DNA from 4 places in the Paenibacillus salivarius genome. Region 1 is predicted to be linked to each of the others. Evidence: predicted binding sites of a transcription regulator. Region 1 holds the regulator's gene; each other region holds the start of a gene.

What was found. The regulator Rex, encoded in region 1, represses fermentation and respiration genes when NADH is low (regulators of the CRP and FNR family bind a similar motif). The targets are predictions, from matches to a motif close to TTGTGAAATATTTCACAA.
Region 2: the regulator Rex is predicted to act here: its motif matches at 3,534-3,551, upstream of qoxA (cytochrome aa3 quinol oxidase subunit II).
Region 3: the regulator Rex is predicted to act here: its motif matches at 2,632-2,649, upstream of nadA (quinolinate synthase NadA).
Region 4: the regulator Rex is predicted to act here: its motif matches at 2,533-2,550, upstream of ACSFXJ_RS09900 (DoxX family membrane protein).

Annotation. Positions count from the first base shown of each region.
Region 1 is NZ_CP195592.1:2,514,040-2,520,038, forward strand. It holds gene ACSFXJ_RS11365 (tetratricopeptide repeat protein) at 1-8, shown strand, start outside; gene dinG (ATP-dependent DNA helicase DinG) at 158-3,019, shown strand; gene ACSFXJ_RS11375 (redox-sensing transcriptional repressor Rex) at 3,058-3,720, shown strand; gene ACSFXJ_RS11380 (amidohydrolase) at 3,698-4,996, shown strand; gene ACSFXJ_RS11385 (cell wall elongation regulator TseB-like domain-containing protein) at 5,039-5,524, shown strand; gene ACSFXJ_RS11390 (hypothetical protein) at 5,581-5,874, opposite strand.
Region 2 is NZ_CP195592.1:610,362-616,360, forward strand. It holds gene ACSFXJ_RS02710 (YcnI family copper-binding membrane protein) at 1-282, opposite strand, end outside; gene ACSFXJ_RS02715 (copper resistance protein CopC) at 322-1,998, opposite strand; gene ACSFXJ_RS02720 (diaminopimelate dehydrogenase) at 2,205-3,182, shown strand; gene qoxA (cytochrome aa3 quinol oxidase subunit II) at 3,595-4,542, shown strand; gene qoxB (cytochrome aa3 quinol oxidase subunit I) at 4,568-5,999, shown strand, end outside.
Region 3 is NZ_CP195592.1:60,722-66,720, reverse strand. It holds gene nadB (L-aspartate oxidase) at 1-1,586, opposite strand, end outside; gene nadA (quinolinate synthase NadA) at 1,624-2,562, opposite strand; gene ftsH (ATP-dependent zinc metalloprotease FtsH) at 3,162-5,279, opposite strand; gene hpt (hypoxanthine phosphoribosyltransferase) at 5,379-5,918, opposite strand; gene tilS (tRNA lysidine(34) synthetase TilS) at 5,963-5,999, opposite strand, start outside.
Region 4 is NZ_CP195592.1:2,221,229-2,227,227, forward strand. It holds gene ACSFXJ_RS09885 (PIG-L deacetylase family protein) at 10-663, shown strand; gene ACSFXJ_RS09890 (phosphatase PAP2 family protein) at 685-1,287, shown strand; gene ACSFXJ_RS09895 (DoxX family membrane protein) at 1,321-1,863, opposite strand; gene ACSFXJ_RS09900 (DoxX family membrane protein) at 1,925-2,464, opposite strand; gene ACSFXJ_RS09905 (hypothetical protein) at 2,646-2,849, opposite strand; gene ACSFXJ_RS09910 (polysaccharide deacetylase family protein) at 2,940-3,704, opposite strand; tRNA gene ACSFXJ_RS09915 (tRNA-Val) at 3,874-3,946, shown strand; gene ACSFXJ_RS09920 (PIN-like domain-containing protein) at 4,313-5,614, shown strand.

The sequences.
Region 1 (5,999 bases):
TGTTGTAAGAACGAGGAGCGATGCTTAGTTTCCTAACAGGAACGCATCGCTTTTGTTTTGTCCTTCGGCCGGGAAGCCCCAAATGTGAACAATTTTCAAAACGGCCTACTTCTGTTATGCTTTAAAAGAGACTGGAACGAAAGGGACATATGAAGTAATGAAATATGCCGTACTCGATTTTGAAACGACAGGCAACCAGTCCTCTGATGTCATTATTCAAGTGGGGCTTGCCATTATAGATGATAGTTTGACGGTTTCCCGCGTTTTTCATTCTTATGTAAAACCGGGCATCCCGATCCCGCCGTTTATCACGAAACTGACCGGGATTACGGAAGATGACGTCAAAGATGCGCCGGAGCTGGATGAAGTTATGATGGAACTCGTCCCTTTGCTGGATGACGCCGTTCTCGTCGGCCATAATGTGGCTTTTGACTTCAACTATTTACAGAGCGCTCTGGATAAATCGGGATATTTGCCTTTTACCGGGCGGATTCTCGACACGATGGATTTTTTGAAAATCTTTTTTCCGTCGTTAACGACTTACCAGCTGGGCATGGTCGCCTCCGAATTCGGGGTGGAGCATGAACGTCCTCACCAGGCGGACAGCGATGCGCTTGCGACCGCGCTTATTTTTTTGAAGTGCCTGGAAGAATTGGCCGGATTACCCTTAATTGTCCTTCAACGGCTGGCGGATTTATTTGCCGGGGAGGATAGCGACTTGGGCTGGTTTTTTGATGCGATGCTGCAGGAAAGGCAGTTGAATTCGGAACCAAGTCCGGACGGGTTTACGTATTACCGTCAGTTCGCGCTTCAGGTAGACGACTGGATGGATATCGAGCCTGCGAGAAGCTCCATGCTTGGCAATCCGCTGCAGGACGTTTCGTTCGAACAGTTCATGGAGCAGGTCAAGGAACGGCTCAAGGAAAAGCTTCCGGACTATGAAGAACGCGAAGCGCAGAGTGTCATGCTCGGCGAAGTGAGCCGAGCTTTTGACGAGGACAAGCACCTGCTGGTCGAGGCGGGCACGGGAACGGGAAAGTCGCTGGGTTACTTGCTTCCGTCGATATATCATAGCGTGAAGCAGGACGAGAGGGTCATGGTCAGCACCCATACGATCAATCTGCAAGAGCAGTTAAGGGAAAGGGACATTCCTTTGCTGACCGAGGTCGTGCCGTTTCCGTTCCGCGCGGCCGTATTCAAAGGCAGACAACACTATTTGTGTTTGCGCAAATTTGAACATAAAATTAGTAGAAGAGATTTTGCCACACCGAAAGAAGAGGTGATGACGGCCGCGCAATTGATTGTGTGGCTGGCGCAGACGGAGACGGGGGATGACGAGGAACTCAACCTCGGCAACCGCGGCGGAGACTTCTGGGAAACGGTGGCCAGCGAATCTGATTCCTGTCTGGGACGCGCCTGCCCGTGGTTTCGTAAATGTTATTATCATAAGGCGAAGCATGAAGCCGGGGTGGCGGATGTGGTCATTACGAACCATTCCAAGCTATTCACGGACATTCAGGCAGGCCACCAGCTGCTTCCCGCCTATGAGCGGCTCGTCATTGACGAAGCGCATCATTTGGAGGATGTGGCGGGAAAACATCTCGGGTTGCAAATGAAATACTTCACGGTGGTTCATACGCTTACACGGCTTTATAAGGACAGCAAAACGGGGCAATTCCCGAACCTGAGAACCATGCTCCAGCAATCGGGCGCCGAAAAATCCGCGGAGTGGTGTTCCGTCATAGACAATCTGTATCCTTCCCTGCTCGATGTGAAAGAACATTGGGACCGGTTGTCGGAGCAGTTGTTTGCGCTTATGCCGGAACGCGGAGATGCTCCGCCGGGAGAGCCGGGCCAATTCGTTTATCGGCTTAGACCGGACAAGAAACCAAAGGGTTGGGACGCGCTCGTCGCTCTGGAAAACCAGATTTACGTCACGCTGGGCGATGTCCTGCGAAAAGGCGAAAAACTTTTGGCCGAATTGAAGGACGACGAACAGGATTTGGGCTACGAAAGCCTGATCACGGATATCAACGGGCTGCTTAAGGATCTTGGAACCGAACGCGACGCCTTGCGTTTCTTCATGAAGCTTGAGGATATCAATACCGTGTATTGGATCGAAGGAAACGGCAATTTCCGAAGCAAATCGCTGCAAATTTTTGCCGTTCCGATCGATGTCAGCGCGCAGTTAAAGGGCTATTTCTTTGATGTGAAAAAAAGCGTAGTCATGACCTCTGCTACTTTATCGGTCGATAAATCGTTCCAATATATGATCGACCAATTGGGCTTGACGGATGCCTCCGAGCAGGGAAAGCTGATTACGTCGATGCTCCCCTCCCCGTTCAATTACCGGGAACAGGCATTGCTTGTCATTCCGCGGGATTTTCCGAGCGTGAAGGGGAACGTGGGCGACGACCACTTTGTGAACACCCTGGTACGCTCCCTTGCGGATACGGCGGCCAAAACCAAAGGACGGATGCTGGTATTGTTCACCTCCTACCGGATGTTGAGGCAGGTGTACGACCCATTGAAGGAACTTCTGGCGGATGAAGGCATAACCGTGATCGGACAAGGCATGGACAGCGGTAGCCGAACCAAGCTGACCCGCCGTTTTCAAGGGCAAGAAGCATCCGTATTGCTAGGCACAAGCAGTTTTTGGGAAGGGGTGGACATCCCCGGGGAAGCTCTCACGTGTCTCGCGATTGTCCGACTGCCTTTTCAGCCGCCCAACCATCCGCTCGTGGAAGCGAAGAGCGAACGGCTTCAGCAGGAAAAGAAAAATCCTTTCATGAAGCTGTCCGTACCGCAAGCCGTCATCCGATTTAAGCAAGGCTTCGGACGACTGGTCCGTTCTTCTCAAGACCGCGGCATCGTGGTTGTTTATGATACACGCATCCTTGAATCATACTACGGTAAATACTTTTTGTATTCCTTGCCCGGACCGAAGATGGAGCATATGCCGCTTACGCAGATGGTTCCGCGCATATCGGAATGGCTGGACGCCGAAGACGGACAGTAATCGTTGTTCAAATCGTACCAATGAGGGGGAAATATATAATGAAGTCGGAAAAAATTTCGGATGCCGTGGTGCGCAGATTACCCGTGTATTTACGCTTTCTAAATGAGCTCAGCCGCCGGGAAGTCCCGACGGTGTCTTCACAGGAGCTCGGTCAAAAGCTCGATTTAAACCCTGCTCAAATCCGCAAGGATCTTGCTTATTTCGGGGACTTTGGCCGCAAGGGAATCGGTTATGACGTTTCCTACTTGATCGAAAAGATCCGCCAGATTTTGAACCTGGACCAGCAGATCAACGTGGCCTTAATCGGTGCCGGTAACCTCGGGCATGCGCTGTCCAACTACAATGCTTACTTGAAGGATACGATGAAAATCGTCGCTGTTTTTGACGCTTCTCCGGACAAAATCGGAAGCCAAATCAACAATATAACGATTCAGCCGATTGATGAGCTGGTGGAAACCGTAAAAAACAAGCAAATTCGGATCGGTATTATCACGGTGCCCGCTCCGGAGGCTCAGCGTGTGGCTGATCAACTGGTTGCCGCGGGAATCGGGGCGATTTTGAATTTTGCTCCTATTATTCTTAAGGTCCCTTCAGACGTGCGCGTACATGCGGCCGATTTCACAACCGATCTTATGAGCTTGGCTTACTATCTGGATGGCGGAAAGGAATTAAAAGAACATGACACGAAAGTGGCTGATTAAAGACGGAACCTTCGCGGTGCCTGACCGGGAAACACCGGTCATCCGCGGTTACATGTTGATCGAAGGCAGTACCATTACTTATATCGGAGAGCAGCGCCCGGAAGGCGTGGAGGGAGCGGAAACCTTTGACGGCAAAGGCTTGCTGTTCCTCCCGGGGCTGGTCAATACGCACGGGCACGCGGCGATGTCGCTGCTGCGCGGTTACGGGGACGACATGGTGCTGCAGGAGTGGCTGCAAACCAAAATGTGGCCGATGGAAGCGAAATTTACCGGCAATGATGTATACTGGGGGACTGCGTTGTCCGTCTTGGAAATGCTGAAAGGCGGCACGACGACTTTCCTGGATATGTATGATCATATGGATCAGGTAGCTTCCGTCGTGGAGCAGTCGGGCATTCGAGCCGTGCTCACGCGCGGAGTGATCGGCTTGTGCCCGCCGGATGTGCAGCAGCATAAACTGGAAGACGCGATTGCGTTCGCCAAAGGCTGGCACGGAAAGGCGGACGGACGGATTACGACGATGATGTCGCCGCATGCTCCTTACACCTGTCCGCCGGACTATATCGAAAAAATCGTTCAGGCGGCGCATGACCTGGATTTGCCGCTACATACGCATATGTCGGAAACCCGGGCAGAGGTGGAACAAAATGTGGCGGATTACGGAGTACGGCCGGTTCAGCATTTGCTGAACCTTGGGTTGTTCAGCCGTCCGTCATTGGTCGCTCATGCCGTTCATCTGAACGACGAGGAAATCGAAATATTGGCTGCTAACAAGGTGGCCGTTTCCCACAACCCGGGCAGCAATCTCAAACTGGCCAGCGGCGTCGCCCGCGTTCCGGAACTGCTTGCCGCCGGGGTTACGGTATCGCTCGGCACGGACGGTCCGGCCAGCAACAACAACCTCGACATGTTCGAGGAAATCAGGTTGGCAGCTTTGATTCATAAAGGGGTTTCCGGTGACCCGACAGCCATTCCGGCACGGGAAGCGCTGCGGATGGGAACGGAGTACGGGGCGAAGTCGCTCTATTTGCAAGACACCGGTAGATTGGCGGCAGGCATGAAAGCCGACTTCATTGCGGTAAATACGGAGCAGGCCCATTTCCTGCCGCGTACCGATTATATATCCCATGTGGTATACTCGGGCGGAGCCAAAGACGTAGAGCATGTTTGGGTCAACGGCAAACAAGTCGTAAAACACGGTATGTGCCTCACGCTGGATGAGGAAAAAGTCCGTTTTGAAGCACAGGCCGCTTTCGAAAGCCTTCTTGGCCGCTAGGGCGTAGCGGATGATAATGTTCATGGGGAAAGGAAGAGAGGCTTGAGGAACAGAACCAAATGGATCCTGATCTCCATTCTGATTTTGGCGCTCGCGCTCTTTGGCCTTCACCGCTTTTATCTTTATGTTCAGCAGGATATATGGCAGGGAGAGGAAGCGGCTGTCCGGCAGGCTAAAGAACAGACCGGGCTCGTCTCTTCCACAAAGGTATGGAAATCGGTTTGGGACAGTGTGTGCTGGGTTGTCGAAGGCAAGGATGAATCCGGGCAAGAAATCATAGTTTGGCTTCCGGAAGGCGGAGAGCCGATCGTCAAGCCCCTTTCCGAAGGGGTGTCCGAATCGGGGATCCGGAAGATCATTCATACGGATTATCCAGGTATAACAATCGTCAGATTGGTGCCTGGAATTTATAACAATGAGTTGGTTTGGCAGCTATTTTATAAGGAAAAAGCGCATCATTTCTACCGTTTTTTCCGGTTCAGCGACGGTAGCGTTCTGGACGAAGTATTTACGCTGCCGAACAGATAACCGGAAAGACCCGCTTACGTACGCTGAAAAGAGTGTCCGTAAGCGGGTCTTGTTTTTTACAAATTATTTATGGAATCCAGAATTTCTCCAACAGTAACATCGCTCAATTGCTTTAACAATTTGTCGGCTTTCGTTTTCTTCCGCAGTGAGCCGCCTAATACGATTTCGACTTTCTGGTCCTTATCAATAAGTACGGAATCCACTTGTAAGGCTTGACTTAACAATCCGGTTATGACCGCAAGCTGCTGAGGGGTTAATCCGGACAGAAAACCTAAATCCGCTTTATTGAGCTGCCGCTTGTCATTTTTGTTGTTGTTATTATTATTGTTGTTGTCAGAACGTTTAGGCATGTCATCCCCCCCTGCGGAATTCATGTTTCCCTTATACAGTGACGATCGCTTGTGCCCCTGCTCCTCCTTCTTGACTCCCAATGCCAAGAACAAACGAAACACTGATCACGACGACGACAATTAGA
Region 2 (5,999 bases), 1.9 Mb from region 1:
AACGACGGTCACCTTCCCGGCATCGTCTTTGGTCAGTTCCACTTTCCAGTCGGAGATCGGCCGGTATTGCTTGAACTCCAGACCGTCCGGGATCTTTAACGATACTTTAACGGTCGGGATGTCTTTTTCCACCGGAATTTTTATGCTGTAGGTTTCCCAGGCGGAGGGCGAAGAAACGCCCGGCGAGACGGTGACATGAGCGCTGGCCACGCCGGATAACAGCAGCAAGCTTGCGGCTGCGGCGGCCCCCATGGATAGGATGCGGGATACAAATTTATTCATGATTTTCCCCTTTCGACATTTCAAAATAGTTGCTTTGTTTTAAGAGACGCTTTCCACGTCAAGCGTAAAATCGTGGTCAATCGATTCGAGCGTTTTCAGCAAAATATGAACATTGACATTCCAGCTGCCCGCCATGGTGATGATAGCGTCAGCTTCCGGCTGAAGGCCGCCGGGCATGACCACTTCAATGACCCCCATGTCCATTTCGTTGGAGGTCAAACGAAGGGTAACTTGTTCGATATTGTCCAAGGGTTTGCCATTTTGATCTTCGATGCGGACACTCATATGATTGTTCCCGATGACGTTTGGAGAAACGTCCACGATGATCCGGTAGCCTTTGACCGTTCCCTCCAAGTGGCCCGCAGGTATTTGTCCGGCGGAAGGAGCCGGCAAGTTGGAGAGCAGCGCGGCCAGCGCGAGAACGAGAAGCCCCGCACAAAACTCCATCCAAACTCCGCGCCCCAGAGGCCGGTTTCGCTTTTGCCCACGGATGAACCCATGCAAAGCCAAACCGAGCATCAGTAAGAAAAGAATGATTTTGATCAACAAAACCCGGCCATAGGCGGTTTGGATTAAATCCCCGATCGATCCTACATGGAGTACGGAACTGTAAATTCCGCTGATCAGCAACACGGACACGCATCCGGCGGCGAAGCCGGAAAAGCGGCGTATGGTTACCCAATATGACTCAGGTCGAGCCTCGGATAATCCGTATCCTCCGCCGGTTGCGGACGGAAGCAGGAAAAAGATGGACAGCAGACCGCCAAGCCAAAGCGCCGAGGCCGATAAATGCAAATAATCCGCGGCAATGGCAAGGATTCGGGATTCCGCATCAGCGGCATGGCCGATAAATGCTTTTGACATAAAAAGCCCTTGGGTAAAAATCAGGGCGAGACAGCTAACGATTCGGCCTACGGATCGGTTATGGACGGTTCGGGTCAGCCACACGATGAAAATCGTCAATACGAGCAGAAGCGCCAATTGGATTGTCCAAACCGTTCCGAATTCGGTACGTTGAAGCGTGTCCAGCAGGAGGTTGCGGTCCCATGCCCGGCTCCATGTCACTCCCGCATAAGCGGCGGTCTGTTGTGGAAGACTTGACAAGATGCCGATAATGGCAAGCGCCAGGCCGGAATAAAGAACAAGCTTGCTTCGGAAAGCAAGCGGGTTTCCGCGCAATTCCCGAGGGAGCAGGATAAGATGAAAAACCAGTACGCCCGAAAGCAGGGTCATTCCCGCATACCATAGAAAGCGGAAGATCACCAGGCCCGATCCGGGCCAAGCCGATGCTTGCCGGTCGACAGCCGGTGCAGCCTGATCGGCGCCTTCGCTGCCGACGAGAAACGTGAACGTTCCCGAAATGGGATGGCCGTCGCTTGAAACGACCTTCCAATTGACCGTGTATGCTCCGTTCGGAAGTCCGGTTTTTAAGCCGGCCGTGAGCAGGTCGGACCGGTTTTCATCGATCCGGGCGTCGCCCGAATCCACGCGTTCTCCGGTAGGACCGAGTACGGTCAGCGAAAAGAAAGCACGTTCCACCGGCTCGTTAAACTGAACCCGGATCGAAGCGGGAGGCTTATCCAATTGCTCGCCGGATGCCGGGGAAGACGAGACGATGGAAGCATGGGCGGATGCCAATCCGGGAAAGGCCGCAATCCATAGTCCGACAATGAGAAGCAGCGGCAAAATGGATTTTCCACATTTTTTAAATATCAAAATACACCCCCATTGTAATGCAATGACATATGTTACAAAAGAGTATACTTGAAAATCCAAGTAAATTTCAAAATTCGCCTTTATGCGCATTTGTCCAAATTTTTGTTCATGAAGTCTAAATTTCGGAAAAGCTCCCGATATTTAAAATAACGCAGGTCTGCGGTAAAATGGGGAGTAGACTTGTTTTTTGAAGGAGGAAACTTTAAGTGGCAGCGAACATTAAAGTAGGTATCGTAGGATACGGAAACTTGGGCCGCGGCGTGGAAAAAGCGATCAAGCAAAATTCCGATATTGAGCTTCGTGCGATTTTTTCAAGAAGACAACCGGGGGATGTGGATGCGGCAAACGGTGTCGTGCATATTTCCGAGGTCGAAAAGTACAAAGGGGATATCGACGTCCTGATTCTTTGCGGAGGCTCGGCCACCGACCTTCCGGAACAAGGACCGGAGCTTGCGGCGTTGTTTAACACCGTGGACAGCTTTGATACCCATGCGAAAATTCCCGAATATTTCGAGAAAGTCGACGCGGCTGCCGTTAAAGGCGGAAATGTCAGCGTTATCTCCACAGGCTGGGATCCGGGCTTGTTCTCCCTGAACCGTTTGCTGGCGGAAGCCATTTTGCCGGAAGGCAAAGACTACACGTTCTGGGGCAAAGGCGTGAGCCAAGGCCACTCCGATGCGATCCGCCGCGTACCTGGCGTCAAGAACGGCGTTCAGTACACGATTCCGATCGAATCCGCGGTAGAGCGCGTGCGCAACGGGGAAAATCCTGAGCTGGCCACGAAAGAAAAGCATCTTCGCGAATGCTATGTCGTCGCAGAAGAAGGAGCCGATAAGGCGAAGATCGAACGTGAGATCAAAGAAATGCCTAACTATTTCTCCGACTATATCACGACGGTCAATTTTATCAGCGAAGAGGAATTGAAAAAGAACCACTCCACCATGCCGCACGGCGGGAATGTGCTCCGCAGCGGACGTACCGGAGAAAACAGCACTCAGATCATCGAATTCAGCTTGAAGCTGGACAGCAATCCGGAATTCACGGCAAGCGTGCTCGTCGCTTATGCCCGCGCGGTGTACAAGCTCTCCAAATCCGGAGAAAAAGGGGCTAAGACGGTATTTGATATTCCGTTCGGACTGTTGTCCCCGAAATCGCCGGAACAACTCCGCAAAGAATTGCTGTAATTGGTGAGAACATAAAGGAAAGTAACGTGTGTTTGCGCGTTGAAAGGGACCTGGCGAATAGCCGGGTCTTTTTTTGTTTTTTTATAAAAACACTAAATATGTGATTATTATCACTAACCAATGGATTCATTATGACAATTTTGCGAACTATGCTGTCGAACCCGGTCATTGTGAACAATTATCAAAATCGCGGATTTCGGCTGAATTTGAGCAAATATGGCCTTATTTGAGGATTGGACAAGATGATTAGAAGAGTGATATAGATCATAGCTGTAAAATAATTGAAAAATTACCTATCTCTATGAATTGTTATTGTTTCAGGTGTTCTCTAACATGAAGTTATATGTTGATTTGTGAAATCATCCGCTAATTGTGATGAGGTCCATAAATAAGAAAGGGGTATCGGAATCCTATGAAAAGGAAAGGATTGCTGCTTGCTGTTTTTACAGCGCTTCTTGTCCTTCTGAGTGGATGTAGCTCTTTGGATGTATTAAACCCGAAAGGGCCGGTGGCCAAGACACAATCTAATGTCATTATTTTCTCGATCTTGGTCATGGCGCTGGTTCTGTTGGTCGTCTATGTTTTGTATGTTTTCATGCTTACAAAGTACCGCGCCTCGAAGGCGGCTCCCGACTATGAACCGCCGCATGAGGAAGGCAGCAAATGGTTGGAAATCACATGGATCGCGATTCCGGTCGTCATTGTTGCCATTTTGTCGGTCGTTACCGTGAAATCCACGAGTGCGGTGGAAAAAGTGCCTGTAGGCTATGAAGATCAGAAACCGCTCGTGATTTACGCCGCATCCTCCAACTGGAAATGGCATTTCAGCTATCCGGAGGAAGGAATCGAGACGGTCAACTATGTAAACATTCCTACGCATCGTCCGGTTGAATTCAGACTGTATTCGTACGGTCCGATCTCCAGCTTCTGGGTGCCGCAGTTGGGCGGTCAGAAATATGCGATGAGCGATATGGTGAACAAGTTGAATCTTGTCGCGGAGCACGAGGGCTCGTATATGGGGAAAAACTCGAACTTCTCGGGCGAAGGCTTTGCCCATATGGAGTTCGAAGTGCTGGCTCAGTCGGCTACTGAGTTCGATAAATGGATTGAAGAAGTTAAATCGACGGCTCCAGAACTGACGGAGCAAGAATTCGATACCCTTCTTGAAGAGGGGATTCTCGGAAGAAAGACTTACACTTCGACGCATCTGGATTTCAGCCCTGCGCCTGAAGGAGAGAACGCCGGACATAACCACGGCGGTTCGGAAAGCACGGATTCCGAAGGTCATGACGCCAATAACGGCGAGATGGACCATTCGGAAATGGACCACTCGGAGATGGATCATTCTCACGGCAACTAAAGATAAAGAAGGGAGCTAGCAGGACATGAAATGGGACGAATTTTTCGTCACGGGCGAGCCGATGATTTACGCTGCGATGGTCAGCATTGTCGTCGCATCGTTAGCGATCTTGATCGGCTTGACCTATTTTAAGAAATGGGGCTACTTGTGGCGCGAATGGCTGACGACCGTCGACCATAAGCGGATCGGTATCATGTACATCATCTGCGCTTTGCTCATGCTGTTCCGCGGCGGCGTTGACGCTCTCCTGATGCGGGGGCAGCTCGCCATGCCGGAAAACGGACTGTTGGACGCGCAGCACTATAATGAAATATTTACGACCCACGGGGTCATCATGATTTTGTTCATGGCAATGCCGTTTGTTATCGGCTTGATGAACGTTGTCGTTCCGCTGCAAATCGGGGCGCGAGACGTTGCGTTTCCGCGGCTTAACGCCGTCAGCTTCTGGCTGTTCTTTGCCGGGGCAATGCTGTTCAACATTTCGTTCGTCATCGGGGGATCCCCGGACGCCGGATGGACCGCGTACTTCCCGTTGGCAAGTACGGAATTCAGCCCGACGGTAGGCAATAACTATTATGCCATTGCTTTGCAGATTTCCGGGATCGGTACGCTGATGACCGGGGTCAACTTTATCGCAACGATTCTGAAAATGCGCGCACCAGGCATGAAGCTGATGAGAATGCCGATGTTTACCTGGTCCGTATTGATCACTTGCGTAATTATTTTGTTTGCGTTCCCGGTATTGACCGTGGCGCTTGCGCTCATGATGTTTGACCGGCAGTTCGGTACCCAGTTCTTTACGATGGCTAACGGCGGTATGGATATGCTCTGGGCCAACCTGTTCTGGGTATGGGGACATCCGGAAGTGTATATCGTTATTTTGCCAGCGTTCGGGATTTATAGTGAGGTTATCTCGACGTTCGCGCGTAAAAACCTGTACGGCTACAAATCCATGGTTTACAGTATGGTCGTGATTTCGGGCCTGTCGTTCCTTGTATGGGCGCATCACTTCTACACGATGGGCCATGGCGTAATGGTGAACGGCGTATTCTCCATTACAACGATGCTGATCGCGGTTCCTACCGGGGTCAAAATATTCAACTGGCTATTTACGCTCCGAAAAGGGCGGATTGAGTTTACGACGCCGATGCTTTACTCCCTGGCGTTTATTCCGATCTTTACGATCGGCGGGGTGACCGGGGTCATGCTCGCCATGGCGAGTGCCGACTACCAGTACCACAATACGATGTTCCTGGTGGCCCACTTCCACTATGTGCTGATTCCGGGTACCGTATTTGCGGTCATCGCCGGCTTCTACTACTGGTTCCCGAAACTGTTCGGGTTCCGGCTTAACGAACGCCAAGGCAAACGCGCCTTCTGGTGGATCGTGATCAGCTTTAACGTTACGTTCTTCCCGCTGTTCTTCCTTGGACTTAAAGGGATGACCCGCCGGATGT
Region 3 (5,999 bases), 2.5 Mb from region 1:
CCTTTTTCCCGATGTCTCAACAGGTGTTTGCGCCAATTCGCATCATCCCGTTCCGGAAAGTCTTCCCGGTAATGTCCGCCGCGGCTTTCCTCGCGAGCCAGCGCAGACTCGGCAAGGACAAGGGCGCATGTCAGCATATTGGCGAATTCCAGCTCCTCGCGGGTGTGAAGCGCCGCCCGGAAGATCGGCAGCTGCCGCCGTAATTCATCCAATCCCTTGAGCAGCCCGTCTTTGCTGCGTCGTAATCCGACCTGCCGGACCATCACCTTTTGCAGCTTCAGGCGCCGCTCGACGATCGGCTGCATCACCGGTTCTAACCGATGGTCTTGGCAGGCTACGCGATCTCCGGTTTTCGAAAGCGGCTCCAGCTGACGAATGCGCTCGATGATTCGGTGTCCGAACACGATCGCTTCCGACAACGAGTTGCTCGCCAGGCGATTTGCGCCATGCACGCCGGTGGATGAAACTTCCCCGCATGCGAACAAACGGCTTACATTGGTCTCGCCGTGATCGTCCGTGCGCACGCCTCCCATCATATAGTGTGCAGCCGGGGCCACCGGAATCCAATCCGTCGTCATATCGAGGCCATAACCGATGCATGTTTCGTAAATCGTCGGAAAACGGTGTTTGATCGTCTCCGGCGACTCATGCGTAATATCGAGATAAACGATGCTCGCTTTCGTCAGTTCCATTTCGCTCACAATCGCTCGCGCCACGATATCCCGGGGCGCCAGCTCCAAGAGCTCATGATATTTCTCCATGAACCGCTCGCCATGGATATTCCTCAGCACGGCCCCTTCACCGCGAACCGCCTCCGAAATCAGGAATCGAGGCGCGCCGGGATAACAGAGCGAGGTCGGATGGAACTGGATAAATTCCAAGTCACGGATGATCGCCCCTGCCCGGTAAGCCATCGCCACCCCGTCGCCCGTCGCCACTTCCGGATTCGTCGTGTAACGGTATAGCTGGCCTCCGCCCCCGCTGCACAGAATCGTCGCGCCTGCCCTCAGAAACATCCGCTCGCCGTCCGGCCGTTGAACCAATGCCCCCAGGCATTCTCCATCCTCGGTGATCAGGTCAATCGCAAAGTGATCGTCCCAAATGGTGATATTGGCATGGCCAGCCACCTGTTCCGACAGCGCGCGGACGATTTCGTATCCGGTGGCGTCACCGTTTGCGTGCAAAATCCGGCGATGGCTGTGCGCGCCTTCTTTGGTGAGCGCCAATTCCCCGTTCTCCAAATCGAAAGCGGTCCCCAACGAAATTAATTCCTTAACCCTGTTGGGTCCTTCATTGACGAGAATGTTCACCGCTTCGGTCTGACACAGACCCGCCCCCGCCATCAGTGTATCCTCCAGATGATAAGCCGGGGAGTCCTCCTCGGAAATCACCGCCGCGATTCCCCCCTGGGCATAGCGGGTGTTGCTTTCCATCAAGGATTTCTTCGTAATCATGATGACGCGGCGATCTTCGCTGGCCTTGATGGCCGTATAGAGGCCTGCGATCCCTGACCCGATGACGATGACGTCGGTATCGACGACCGGCAGTTGCTTTACATCGAAATCAACCAAAAATTGTGGTATCATTGCGGATTCACCTGTCTTGAACAGAGAGTAGCGCATGCTACTTTACTTGTAACATGCGCTCTAATGAAGCTCTGGCCTTGTCGGCGACGGCCGGGGGAACATAGATTTGCGGCTGCATCGTTTCCAGGCATTTGACGAGCTTTTTCAAGTTATTGACCTTCATATTCGGACATACGAGGAACTTGGTCGCAAAATGGAAGCTCTTATCCGGGCTATCCTTCCGCAGCTGATAACCGGTTCCGTCCTCGGTCCCTACGATGAACTCCTTGGCGGATGAATTTTTGCAATATTCCAAAATCGCGGTAGTACTTCCTACAAAGTCTCCCATGGCAACTACTTCGGGGCGGCATTCCGGGTGTACGACAAACTCGGCGTTCGGATACTTCGCCTTCATTTCGACGACATCCTTGACCGTGAGCATATCATGCGTGTTGCAATACCCTTCCCAAATAATCAGCTTCTTGTCCGTATGCTGCTGAACATAGTGGCCGAGGTTTTTGTCCGGTACCCAAATAATCTCATCGGCGTCCACCGAGTTGATTACTTTCACCGCATTCGAGGACGTACAGCAAATGTCCGTCTCCGCTTTAATTTCCGCGGAAGAGTTAATATATGTGACGACCTTGGCATTCGGATGCTGGGACTTCAGCTTCCGCAAGCCGTCCACGTTTACCATGTCGGCCATCGGGCAGCCCGCCCGTTCGTCCGGAATCAGGACCGTCTTGTTCGGAGCCAATATTTTTGCGCTTTCTCCCATAAAATGAACGCCGCAGAATACGATCGTTTCCGCATCGGTTGAAGCCGCTTTTTGAGCAAGCAAAAAAGAGTCGCCGCGAAAGTCGGCTACTTCTTGAATTTCGTCGCGCTGATAATAATGCGCCAATATAATGGCATTCCGTTCCTTCTTAAGCTGTAAGAGTCTCTCCTTCAGTTCGCGGTTCATTTCCGCCTTCCGCTCCAGTGCTAGAGCTTCCACCTGACATCCTCCCCTGTATGCGACGCGGGTCCTTACCGCGTATCTCTCTCTTTTCCGCATCTCATGATATTGTGCAAAAATACGCATACTTTTTCACATCGTATCCAATTTCACACGTTGTGTTTAACATTTAATTTACACATTGGAATTCGGACTGTCAATGAATCCCGCCAGGTTGATTAAAATTTAAAATTATTCCACAGGTCTACGGTGGCAATTTACAGATTGTTATTCATACACATTCCCGCTAAAGGCAGTAAATCAACACCTTATGGTCGGTTTTTCGTACATATTCCTCGCTAAAACTCAAAAATAGCACTTTATGGTCGGTTTTTCATACATATTCCCTGCAAAAGCCGGTAAAACAGCACTTTATGGTCGGTTATTCATACACATTCCATATAAAAACAGTGAAACGGTACTTTGAGGTCGACATTTCATACACAATCGACCTTCCACCGTCGGTCTCTCGTACATATTCCTCCCGTACAGGCATCCCATAAGATTGTCCATTATCGGTTCCGCTTTGTTGACCGTCGCTGATCACCGAGCGTACAAAAAAACCGGAGGACGCTTTCGTCCTCCGGTTTATCTTCACCTTATACGGTCGGCGTATTTCCGCCGTTTCCTTGCCCGTTGTTACCGTCACGATCATCGCGAACCGTACCCTCCGGCGCATCGACCGTCGGGTCATTCGAGACATCATTCGTGCTGCTGCCCGGAATGTCGTTCGGGATATCCCCGGAAGGACCTGTAGGTGCGGGATCTTCGGTTTTGCCTTGGATCCGGACACGTACATCACCGATGTTGTCCACGATCGGTTCGCCCGGTTCGGAAGAGCCGCTTCCGTTGCCCTCATCATTCCCTGCATCGCCCGCCTCAGGCAATCGACCATTCTCGATCAATTCCTTGATTTGCTCCAGCTCCAGCGTTTCCACTTCGAGCAAGGTTTCCGCAATGAGGCGAACTTGGTCGGCATGCTCGGTCAACAGCTTCTTACAACGGTCATACGACTCGTTGATGAAGCGCTGCATTTCCTGATCGATCTCGTAAGCGATTTGATCGCTGTAATTTTGCTCATGTCCGAAATCGCGGCCCAGGAACACTTGGCCCTGCGAAGTTCCGAACTGCATCGGTCCGAGCTTCTCGCTCATCCCGTATTCGACGATCATGCTGCGCACAATGCTTGTTGCCTGTTGGAAGTCGCTATAAGCGCCCGTGCCGATTTCGCCGATAAACAGCTCTTCCGCCACGCGTCCGCCCAAGAGTCCCGTGACCTTGTCAAGCAGCTCTTGCTTCGTGACCAGCATCCGGTCTTCCTTCGGCAGCATAATTACATATCCGCCCGCACGTCCGCGCGGAATGATCGTTACTTTATGAACCATATCGGCATGCTCCAGGAAGTATCCGACAATCGTATGTCCTGCTTCGTGGAATGCGACAATCCGTTTCTCGCGGTCGCTGATCACGCGGCTGCGTTTCTCCGTGCCGACGATAACGCGGTCGATCGCTTCATCCACCTCGCGCATGGATATATCCTTGCGGTTGCGGCGAGCAGCCAGCAAAGCCGCTTCGTTCAGCAAATTCTCCAAATCGGCGCCGGTAAAGCCGGTCGTCCGTTTGGCGATAACGTCGAGGCGTACGTCTTTAGTAAGCGGCTTGTTGCGCGCATGCACCTTCAATACCGCCTCGCGGCCCTTCACATCAGGACGGTCGACCGTAATTTGACGGTCAAAGCGTCCCGGACGCAGCAAGGCCGGGTCGAGAATATCGGCGCGGTTCGTCGCCGCGACGATGATGATGCCTTCATTGCCTCCGAAACCGTCCATCTCAACCAAGAGCTGGTTGAGCGTCTGCTCGCGTTCGTCATGTCCGCCGCCGAGTCCGGCGCCGCGTTGACGGCCCACAGCATCGATTTCGTCGATGAAAATGATACAAGGCGCGTTCTTCTTCGCATTCTCGAACAAATCCCGAACGCGGGAAGCACCGACACCGACGAACATTTCCACGAAGTCGGAACCGGAAATGCTAAAGAACGGCACGCCGGCTTCCCCGGCAACCGCCCGGGCAAGCAACGTTTTACCTGTCCCCGGAGGACCTACGAGCAGAACGCCTTTCGGAATCCGGGCGCCGACAGCGGCGAATTTCCGAGGATCCTTAAGGAATTCAACGACTTCCACAAGCTCCTGCTTTTCTTCGTCCGCTCCGGCCACGTCCTCGAACGTAACCTTCTTCTTCTCTTCATTATAGAGACGGGCCCGGCTCTTGCCGAAGTTCATCACTTTGCCGCCGCCGCCCTGCGCCTGATTGAACAGGAAGAAGAACAGAATGAACATGATGGCGAGCGGAACGATCGAAGTCAGGAAGGTCAGCCAGATGCTCTCTCCCTGCATTTTCTTCCAGTTCAGCTCGAAGCGGTTCGTTTCGCTAAGGTCCGTAATCTCCTTAAGGACATTTTGGTCGTAAGGGATATAGAGCGAGAAGTTCGTCGTTTTCGCTTCTCCGACCTTCTCTCTATACTTACCGGTCACATAGTATGCGTAACCGTCAAATTTGCCGGTCATTTCCTCAATGTTGTTACTCTTCAGTTGCTGACGAAACTCATCATACCTAGGGGTGACGGTTGCCTCATTTCCGCTATTGAGGAATTGGACGATGCCCACCACGACTAAGAAAAGTATCAAATAAAAACCAGAATTCCGGATGAACCGATTCATCCCCTACCTCCTCTCAAAACCTTAAGTTATTTTATCATAGCCGAACGCGCCTTTCAAAAAACACGGATTCGGCCCCGGCCTTAGCTGCGGCCGGCAGGATTAACTGGTGTAAATTTCGGGTTTCAGCACTCCGACAAAGGGGAGGTTCCGGTATTTCTCGGCATAGTCCAGCCCGTAGCCGACAACGAATGCGTCAGGGATGACGAATCCCGACCAATCCGCCTCCAGCTTCACGCTACGGCGAGCCGGTTTGTCAAACAGGGTCGCGATTTTAATCGAATTCACTTTCCGACGTTCCAGCACATCGATCAGGTAACTCAACGTGAGGCCGCTGTCGATAATATCTTCCACGATCAGGATGTCTCTTCCCTCGACGGAAGTGTCCAGATCCTTGATAATTTTCACTTCTCCCGAAGAACGGGTGGAGGCTCCGTAACTGGATACGGCCATAAAATCGAGCTCCAACGGAACGGTAATTTCCTTGACCAGATCGGCCATAAAAATAAAGGCGCCCTTCAGGATACAGATGACCAAAGGGTTCCGGCCTTCATACTCCTTGCTTAATTCGCGGCCGAGCTCCGCAACTTTGTCCTGAATTTGTTCCCGGGTGATCAAAATTTCCTGAATGTCGTTTTGCAAGATAAGAAAACCTCCTACGTTATACTATGAATGCCTTCATTTGATTAATCCCAAGGCCCCGTGTTTTGCTTTCCGGATTCC
Region 4 (5,999 bases), 290 kb from region 1:
CAGTCTATCATGTTTAAAAATAAAACCGTAGCGTTCATATATGCTCATCCGGATGACGAAACGTTCGGTTGTTCTTATTTGATCCGGCAAATTGCCGACGAGGGCGGTGTTCCCGTATTGCTGACGGCCACGCGGGGAGATGCGGGGAAAACCGGACGTCTGGGTGAAATGACCCGGGAAGAACTGGCGGCAAAGCGGGAAATCGAACTGGAGAACGCAGGAAAAATATTGGGCATTCAGGTGATTGAGCAGCTTGGCATGGGGGACGGTAAGCTGAAAGAAGTGGATCCCGCACTTTTGCAGGATAAAATCGCCGATTTCCTGGTGCGTCATCAGGCCGAAATGGTCGTTACTTTTCCGGAGGACGGCATTTCCGGTCATGCGGATCATATCGTGATTCATCATGCGGTCAACCAAGTATTGTTTGACGGTAGGGCCCCTTCGGTTCAAAAATTGTATTATAATCGAATGGGTACGTATGGGGCTGAATCTTCCAGCTTGTTGGTCATTGAAGAAGCGGGGAAATGGGATGTGAAACGCAGAGCGCTTGCAGCCCATGAATCGCAAATTTTAAGCATAGAGCGCGTTTTTGGCAAGCTCGGACCGGAAGTTCCGCCGAATCATCGGCTGGAGGCGTTTGAGCTTGCATGGGAGCGAGGATAACCGAAGGGGAGGAAACGGGTATTGAAAGGTTGGGTTACGGCCGCGGTCCTGGCTGTCTGCTTTGTCGTCTTAGGGATGGGCATACATACGGATGCGGTTAAGGAGATTGACTGGGCCGTCGGGGATTTTTTCTTTAACCTAAGAGCGGATGGGTTAAATCCGGCGGTTAAGGCGTTCTCGGGGCTTGGATCGACCATGGGTTATGTCATTATCTTTGTCATTGTATTGATCGGCGCATTATGGCTTCGCAAATGGAAGTCGGCCGTTTGGCTGACGGTCGGCCTGGTTGCCGGATGGCTTCTCAACAAAGGGCTGAAAGCCTTGTACCACCGGGAGCGCCCGGTATTGTGGGAGAATCTGGTGGAACCGGACGGGTTCAGCTTTCCGAGCGGCAATGCGATGGTCTCGGCAGCGTTTTACGGTCTGCTGGCCTTGATGCTATTGCGTTCGCGAAAAGGATGGGTTAGAAATTGCGGGATCCTGGCCATGATCGTCGTCGTCTTGATCGGAGTCAGCCGAATGTACTTGGGCGTGCACTTTGTAAGCGACATTGCGGGAGGCTTTTTGGCCGGAGGATGTGTCGCAGCCGTCTGCTACCAGTTATGGAGAAAAGCCGGGGAATGATCCCCGGCTTTTTTGCTTATAGGTGCTATTTCGTTATGCGGTATGTTTAACTTTCATTTTCGGATTCGGATTCGTACTTGCAACCGTTTCGTCCGCTTTGTTTTTGCGGAAAAGGTTCCGCAGATAAGGAAGAACGTAGCGGTCAAGTCCGATTTTACCGGCATTGGCGGCAGCGACGACGACAAGCACTTCAAGCAACAGCATTTGGGCGTTGGTGCTTACGGTTCCCGAGAAGAGGAACGCGGCGTTCATCACAAGTCCCATCAGGGCGGCGAAAGTAGTGAATGTGCCGAGCAAGAGTCCGAGACCGACCAGGAACTCGCCGTAAGGAACAAGGACGTTGAAGAGGTCTACGTTCGGAAGAGCGAAGTGCTCGAGGAATGCGGCCCACCAGCCTTGTACGGCGGGATGATCACCGGCACTGTTGGCGATTGCCCCGTTTAAAAATCCGGCGGCGTCGAATCCGCCCGTAATTTTGTGCCAGCCGGCCGTAATCCATTCGTAACCAAGGTAAATCCGAAGCACGGTAAGGAACCACATTGCGAATTTGTTTGTTCTGAGGAAATTGTTAAACATAGTTATCACTCCTATGGTTAGTTTTTTCTTTATAATGGTGATTCATTTCACAATTATTGAGTTAGGCAGTATGTTTCATTTTCATGTTCGGGTTTGGTGTGTCAGCAACCGTTTCGTCCGCTTTGTTTTTGCGGAAAAGGTTCCGCAGATAAGGAAGAACGTAGCGGTCAAGTCCGATTTTACCGGCATTGGCGGCAGCGACGACGACAAGCACTTCAAGCAGCAGCATTTGGGCGTTGGTGCTTACGGTTCCCGAGAAGAGGAACGCGGCGTTCATCACAAGTCCCATCAGGGCTGCGAAAGTGGTGAATGTGCCGAGCAAGAGTCCGAGACCGACCAGGAACTCGCCGTAAGGTACAAGGACGTTGAAGAGGTCTACGTTCGGAAGAGCGAAATGCTCGAGGAATGCGGCCCACCAGCCTTGTACGGCGGGATGATCACCGGCACTGTTGGCGATTGCCCCGTTTAAAAATCCGGCGGCGTCGAATCCGCCCGTAATTTTGTGCCATCCGGCCGTGATCCATTCGTAACCAAGGTAAATCCGAAGCACGGTAAGGAACCACATTGCGAATTTGTTTGTTCTGAGAAAGTTGTTAAACATATGTATCACTCCTATGGATTAGTTTTTGATTTGTTTTTGTTGGATGATCATCTTGATGTCTTTATTATAAGTGATAAATTTCACATGGTATGTGATTTAAATCACAGATGATTAAATTTTTATTATTAAATTTTTAAGAGCCTTTCGCTAAGGGGCGAGAGGCTCTCTTCATTGTTCTGTACTATCTATTTTTGCTGTTGTTACTTTGGCGGGACTCGGCTGTTTGATCTTGATGTGCGGCGGACTTTTCTTCATGGCCATTCAACATCTCATCAACGACATCCTCAATCATGTCCGTGGAAGATGTCGGATTTTTGGGAACCGGTATGGGATCGACACCAGGGCCGTAACCAAGGCCTTTATATTCTTCTTGTTCCTTTTTCATCTTTGATCCATCCTTTCCGCTGATCTATGTAAACCGATAACCTGCGGGAGTCATCATGAATCATCCGCAGGCCGATGGATTTTTGCGGTGTTAATGGCTGGCTTTAATATGGCCTTTCGGCGCGACTTTATGCGAAAGCAGCTCGGATACCGTGACAAAGGAAAAGCCCTGCTTTTTTAACTCCGGAAGAATGATTTCCAGAGCTTTTAAGGTTTGCGTGCTGTTGTGGACAAAATCATGCATCAGGACAATATCCCCGTTTCGCGTTTTATCCAACACCTTGCTCACAATTTTGTTAACCCCGGGCGCCTTCCAATCTTGAGTGTCCTGGTGCCAGGACCATAACACCATTTGCAGATGATGTTGTTTGGAGAGGGAAATAATACGATCGTTATAATACCCTCCGGGAGGACGGAAGAGGGCGGGCTGTTGACCTGTCGCCTTGAATATGGCCTCCTGGGCTTTCGCCAATTCTTTATCCATCCGGCTGGAGGAGATACCCCGAAATGAAGGATGGGAGAAGGAATGATTGGCGATTTCATGGCCTAATTTCAATTCTTGACGGACAATTTCCGGGTGCTCCTCAACTCGATTGCCGATCAGGAAGAAGGTTGCTTTTGCCTGGTACTTCTCCAAAATCTTCAATATTTCTACCGTTTGATGGGGATCAGGTCCGTCGTCGAACGTCAATGCAATATACTTCTGATCGGTGGGTACCTCCCATACGATGTCTCCCCGTTCTTCATAATATCTACGGTCCTTGAACTGGGAGGCCGGGTTAGCCTCGGCCCTTAATGACGGCAAAGTAATGGCGAAGGCAAGGGCCATCGCAAGTGCTGGTTTAAGTTTCAACATCGGTACAGCTTCCTCCAGTACATGTTGTCATCCCACCGGATGCCTGCGAACTCGGTATTTGCTTATTTTTGCTTCAAGACGATAAATTTATCCGGCAATTTTGAGAAAAAAGGATTGACAACTGCTTGCCCCCTTGGTAAGATATTTCTTGTACTCACCAATTTTATACGATCTGTTAGCTCAGCTGGGAGAGCACCATCTTGACAGGGTGGGGGTCAGTGGTTCGAGCCCACTACAGATCATAGCCGAGAGCCCTTGTGTAACAAGGGTTCTTTTCTTTTTGTCTGCATTGGTATCCACCTTGAAATAGGCATCTGGGGACAATTTGGGGACAAAACGAAGGTTTTATTCATTTGAATTTAGACGTTAAGTAACTACATTGAACTAAATTAGATTTTCTTGCAAATTTATCACATTTGCCCGGCCATTCCTCTTTAAAATGGGCTAATTCTTCCATATACCACTTTGGTGTGTCGTGCCACAAAAACATTTTATTGATATTGTCGATCATCGATCATCTAGCGAGCATTTTTTATAGTTATAGTTTTAAAAGGAATACTTAATTATATGTCGAATTGGTAATAATCGTCGGATAGTGGAGGGGAAAGATGAAATCATTATTCTCGGGGTTTTACACTCCAACTGAAGAGGAATTTAAACAGTTATGGAACGAATGCACATTCGTATTTGATGCAAATGCACTGCTTAACCTTTATAGGTATTCAAAGGAATCGAGAGATTTATTGTTTTTAGTGATGGAACTAATTAAGGACAGAATGTGGATTCCTCATCAAATTGCTTTAGAATATCATAAACATATGCTTGATGAAATACATAATCAAAAAATAGCGTATTCGAATATTTCTAACCAAGTGAAATCAGCAGTTACCACTATAGAAGCGTATCTTAAGGATCTTCGTCACTCGAACATAATGATTGAAAAAATAAGCGGTATTCTGAATGATGCGTACGATAAAATTGAACAGGAATTAGATTCTCAAAAATCGAGTCAACCTGACTTGGATCGCATTAGAGACAAAATAGACTTGATTTTTGATAACAAAATTGGACAGGAATATACTCAGGAAAAGCTTGATGAGATATATAAACAGGGTGCTTACAGATACGAGAATGATATTCCACCTGGCCACAAAGACAAAGGAAAAGGCACAAATTCAACCGTGAACAACGGACTCAAATATATAGATAAGTATGGAGATTTGATTTTTTGGCTACAGATTCTTGATAAATCAAAAGAGAAATCAGTCAAATCAGTAATCTTAATTACTGATGATAAAAAGGAAGACTGGGTTTATATAATTAAGGGAGAACGAAAAGGCCCACAACCAGAATTGGTACATGAATTTATGAGAGAAACTGGTGGAAAGCGGTTTTATTTGTACAACACTGAGCAATTTCTTAAATATGCAAATCGATTTTTGAAATTTCCAGACGAAACACTAGATACTACAGAAATTGATAAAGCAATAGAAAATGTGAAAACCACAAAGGAGTTACTAAACGAACTTCAGGGAGCAACAGTTGTTGACGTTGATATCTATAAAAAGGAAAAATATAGACAGAGAAAACTAACGTTGTTTGGATATATGGCTATTTTAAGAGTAAATGAAGAGGTATCTCCCCAGTTATTAGCTACAATTTTTATTAGCGATCTTACAAAATTAACTGGAGGAGATTTTGTGACTCTTAATGTATTTTCTAATGAGAAGGATGAAATTGTGGTACATTTCAGGTCATCTGAAATTTTAGATGAAGATATTGTTGAAAAAGTGAATAAAACTTTAACCAGTAATCAACTCTTATTGTCAAATAATGTTTTTAGGGTGCTAAAGCTATTTCCGACAGATAATAAGACTCAAAATTTTTTAAACATTCAAGATCTAGAATAGCTATCGAGCCTAATCCCTTATCGGATAGGCTCTTTTTTGTTTTACGAAAGAAGGAGAACAATTCGATTAATTTATACGATCGTATAGAAGAGATAAACGAAAATTCTGCTTGATAAACTCGAGGATCTTGGCAAAACAATTCAACTACTTGGCATAATTAAGTTGAAATGTACTTTTCGAATCGAAAAAATCGCAAAAGAGCCCCTGACATATTAGTCTGTAGGCTTTTTTGCATTTATGCTTAACAGAAGTCGTAACATGTTCGATTTCATTGGCAATCCTCGATTTTTGAACCGTTAACAAAGAAACAACCGGACACTATAGCCTTAGAAATATACGAGTACACGTTTGCCTCCTTCGAGTGTTTACAACTTCTACTAGGAAC